One region of the Specibacter sp. NPDC078692 genome, then DNA from elsewhere that is predicted to be linked to it. Evidence: riboswitches for the same ligand, from Rfam matches in the RefSeq annotation. Region 1 holds a riboswitch; the other holds the start of a gene.
The links. Region 1 has a riboswitch for thiamine pyrophosphate ahead of AB0O97_RS02220 (ECF transporter S component). Riboswitches for the same ligand answer to the same signal wherever they lie in the genome.

Region 2: it holds a riboswitch for thiamine pyrophosphate, as region 1 does, so the genes downstream of both, AB0O97_RS10575 (3-oxoacyl-ACP reductase) here and AB0O97_RS02220 (ECF transporter S component) in region 1, are expected to answer to the same signal.

Annotation. Positions count from the first base shown of each region.
Region 1 covers NZ_JBFBLV010000002.1:173,678-175,871, forward strand. Annotated here, with positions in the region: gene AB0O97_RS02215 (ATP-binding cassette domain-containing protein) at 1-247, opposite strand, end outside; gene AB0O97_RS02220 (ECF transporter S component) at 257-907, opposite strand; TPP riboswitch at 954-1,071, opposite strand; gene AB0O97_RS02225 (DUF4235 domain-containing protein) at 1,265-1,525, shown strand; gene mnhG (monovalent cation/H(+) antiporter subunit G) at 1,680-2,042, opposite strand; gene AB0O97_RS02235 (monovalent cation/H+ antiporter complex subunit F) at 2,039-2,194, opposite strand, start outside.
Region 2 covers NZ_JBFBLV010000012.1:91,244-93,437, reverse strand. Annotated here, with positions in the region: gene AB0O97_RS10580 (LLM class flavin-dependent oxidoreductase) at 1-344, opposite strand, end outside; gene AB0O97_RS10575 (3-oxoacyl-ACP reductase) at 372-1,136, opposite strand; TPP riboswitch at 1,210-1,303, opposite strand; gene AB0O97_RS10570 (TetR family transcriptional regulator) at 1,381-1,947, opposite strand; gene bioB (biotin synthase BioB) at 2,024-2,194, shown strand, end outside.

The DNA.
Region 1 (2,194 bases):
CCACGGGACGGCCATCGATGAGCAGCTGGCCCGATTCGTTGGCGTCCTCATCATCACCCAGCACACCGGCCAAGGCATGCAGGAACGTGGACTTACCTGCCCCGGAAGGACCCAGCAACAAGACGCGCTCCCCCGGTTCGATCTCCAGATCCAAGTCTGCAACGGCCCGGCCACTACGGCCCGAATGCTGCCAGCCCCAACCCTTGGCACTGACTCTCGCCGGGGCGCTGCCCCGGTTGCGCTGAATAGTCACTGCCTACACCGCGCGTTCGGTAGCGGCTCCACGGGAGGGCAGATTTGCCAGGGCGCCGGTTCTGGCCAGACCACGCACGGCCAACCAGGACACCAGCCCGGCGATGACTGCACCGGAGACCATGGCCAGGGCTACGTAGACCAGCTTCCACTCCATGGCCCACTCGATGTTCCAGACAATGCTGTCGTTGATTCCCAAGGCCAGACCTGCCAAAACGCCGGAAATCAGGGCCACAGGGAGGTTGAATTTGCGGTAGCGGAAAAGCGCGAAGCCCAGTTCGGCACCAAGGCCCTGAACCAGACCGGACAGCAGCACCGTAAAGCCAAAGTGCGTACCCAGCAGGCCTTCGACCATGGCGGCGATGAGTTCGCAATACAGTGCGGCACCGGGTTTGCGGATAACGAGCCCACCCAAGACGCCGGCGATCAACCAGCCGCCACCGTACAGCGCGCCAAGAGGCGGGAACGCAACGGTGATGGCGCTGGTCAGACCGTATCCAGCCGACCACAGCCAGAAGATGACTCCCAAGGCAACGCCGAGAACGGAGACCACAACGATGTCCACCACCCGCCAGGTACTCTTGCGCGCCGGTGAATCTTGCTTGTTTTGCTTACTTGGTTGCGTGGCGTTTCCGCCCGCGAATGACTTGCTCATGATTCCTCCTTTTCAGGAGGGGCGGCTACAGCGGTATTTCCGCGCAGCCGAAGAGAACTCGACTCCCTTCGCCGGTACTAGCCGGAGCAGGTTCGAGGGTCTGCGGTAAACCGCACTCTCAGCGCCGGATCCCAGGATGGGATGACGCTCCCCTGTCGTGTTTGAATTGCGGATTCAGTGTACCCCCGCGCCCTGCCGGGGGCCAATGCGTGCGATAACACCGGCGATAACAACAAGACTTCACCTCGACATTGCGGAGTGGGCGGCTGCTGTTGTCTCGGTAAAAGGGCTAGGCTGACACTAGAGTTTTTCCCGCGCAAGCCCAGTCAACCTCACTCAACTACGCAGGAGTCATTCATGAACATCGTCTTCAAATTGCTCGGAACCGGCATCAGCTTGGGAGCCGGATTTGTGGCCAGCAAGCTCGTGGACACGGTTTGGGAGAAGAGCACCGGTAACAAGCCACCCAAGGACGGTGCGGACTTGGAGAATAGCCTTCGCTCAGCACTGACCTTTGCATTGGTTTCTTCAGTGGTTGCCGCCATCATTCAGACCCTCGCCGGGCGCACCACACAGAAGGCCATTGCGCGTTTCAACAAGCATCCCGAAGAGGTTTAGGGGGCGCACTCCATCGTCACCAAGGCGTCATTCGCCGTCGCGTTTGATCACACGTTTGACGATCACGTACGACGGCGGCTGGCGCCTTGTGCGTTCCCCGGCAGCCACGCGGCTTCCCGCGAAGAGACCCCCTCAAGGGACGCCCCAGACGCCCTTAGCGGTTGCTGTCATCCTCCACGACGGAGGCCACAACCTGGTCCAGTTCATCGACACTAAGCAATTCCGGTCGTCGATGTTTGGTGCGGTATCCAGCCCTACCCACCATGTGCGCGGACACCGGCACCGTGAGCAGTTGGAACAGCCAAGCGATCATCAGAATCGGCAGCAAAGCCCAGGCGCGCATTTGCAGCCCGACAGCTGCCAGCATCAGCAGTAACCCCAACACCTGAGGCTTGGTGGCTGCGTGCATGCGACTCATGAGGTCAGGAAAACGTAGCAGGCCGATAGCTGCTGCAAGGCTCATCAAGGCGCCCACCAGCAGGCAGATTGCCGTCAGGACATCTATGAACATGTTCATCCGTCATCTCTCTTATGCGCCACAAATCGGGCCACAGTGACGGATCCAATAAACCCGATCACCGTCAACACCACCAGCAGGGCCAAATTATCGAGGTGTTGATTGATGGCCATTTCCGTGGCCAGTGCGGCGCCAAAAATGGCGAGCAGCAC
Region 2 (2,194 bases), on a different contig from region 1:
TGATCCAGCGAGGCCAGCATCCGCGCAGCGTGGAACGGCGTGTAAAAACTGGCGGACACGGTGGTGACCAGCCCGATGTGGTGGGTGGCCCGGGCCATGGCGCTCAACGCCGTAATCGGTTCAAGAAGCCCCGGAACGCCTGCTGAATACCGGCGGTTCACGCTGTGCCCGTCGGCAAAGAACACGGCGTCAAGGAAGCCGCTTTCGGCCAGCTGGGCCAGCTCCTCGAAGTAGGCAATGCTGCCGACCCTATCGGCACTGGATGCTGGATGCCGCCAGCCCATGGTGTGGTGTCCGGTGCCAAACAAGAAGGCGTTGATGTGTAATTCTCGTGTCTTTTCCATGGTGTCCGTCCCCAATTTCACTCTCTCCTAATTCATCACTAGTCCGCCGTCGACCACCAGATTTTGTCCCGTGATAGCCCGTGCCCACGGCGAAGCAAAGAACAGGGCCGCGTCAGCAAATTCGGCAGGGGTGGTGACCTTGCGCAGCGGTGTCCCGCCGGCGATCAAGTCAAAGACCTGCTCGGGGGTAGCCGAGGAAGCGTCTGTGCTGCGCAGCAGACCTCCGGAGACCATGTTGACGCGGATGTTTGCCGGTCCCAGATCGGCCGCGAACGTCCTGGTCAACGCCAGCAAAGCCGCCTTGGCCGCGGTGTAGTCGTGGTAGGGGACCACCGGATTCTGAAAAAGGTTGGTGCCGATGTTCACAATGGCACCGAAGCCGGCTTCCTTGAGCCCAGGCAGCACGGCTTGGATGGTGTTCAGCGCCCCGCCCACCACTCCAGCGAACTGGGCCTGGAAATCTGCAAAGCCAATCTCATTGGCCTTGGGCCTGGCGTCTCCGTTGAAGGAAAAGTCCGGGAGGGCGTTGTTGATCAGGGTGGTGATGGGTGCGCCGAAATGCTCGGTGGCGGCGCTGACCATGGCTGCCACGTCATCGCTCTTGGTGACATCGGCACGCAGCGCAATGGCTTGATCGGGGCCGATTTCGGTGGCCAGTTGCTGGGCCCCGGCTTCACTGTTGCGGTAGTTCAACACCACCCGGGCGCCTTCACGGTAAAAGGAGCGGGCAATCTCCACGCCGAGCCCGCGACCGGCGCCGGTGATGAGAACAATCTGGTCTTTGATGAGCATGTGTGCACCTTTCAGAAGCGCGAAAGGATGCACAAAATTACGAGATATACACCAAAAAACGGCGTTCTCGTCCTTGATTCCGGACCGGCATCCCTTCGCTCGGATTATCGAGATCAGGTTCGACGGGTCTAGCTCTCAGCCGCAATGCGGCACCCCGTGCAGTGTCCAAGAGCAAAGCTACCACGTCCCGCTCGAAGCCCAGCCGCGGATTGGTTCTGAGTGGTTCGGATTGGCCCAGCGTGGTTCAGCTAGCTGCCAGCCCGCTCAGCATGAGATCCAGCCCGAAGGTGAATATTTTGCCAGCATCCCGTTCCGTATCAGCCAGCAATCCTGCGCCCGTCAATCCGGTCCGGGTCTGTTCATCGGTCACCGAACCCAAAACGTAGGAAAGCAGCGCCTCGGCGGCCCACTCGGCTTGATCCGCGGCGAGCTTTTCGCCTTCCAGCAGTGCGCCAAACTGTTGTAGCGGGGCCGTGGAACGTGGATCCAGGGCGTGTGCCAGTGCCACCACCTCGGCGCTGTCCCGCACCGTCAGCAGCGTTTCCCGAACACGCACCGCCAGCTCGCGAAGGCTATCCGGTGACTGAGCTGCTACGGGTGCCAGGATCAGTCCGGCGAGCACGGTGAGCAGTTCCTGCTTGTTTTTCACATGCCAATACAGTGCGCCCGGCTGCACCCCTAGATCACGGGCCAAGCGGCGCATGGACAAGTCAGCTAGGCCATACTCACGCAGGATTTCCATGGCTGTCTCCACGATTGCCTCACGCGTCAACGCCATCTTGGCCCCACCCTTTCCAGAATCCCATGCCACCGCAGCACCCCTCCATCTTGCCCCATCAGCAGGGCCCGTGATTGACAATGTCCACAGCTCACCCCACTATTGAACGGTGTTCAATTACTTTACAGACCTCGCCGATCGCCAACTCGACGGTGCCACCTTGACCCGCGATCAAGCCCTCGCCATCCTGGAATCCACCGATGATCAGCTGCTCGATCTGGTCGCGGCCGCCGCCCGGCTGCGACGTGCCCACTTCGCCAACACGGTCAAAGTGAACTAC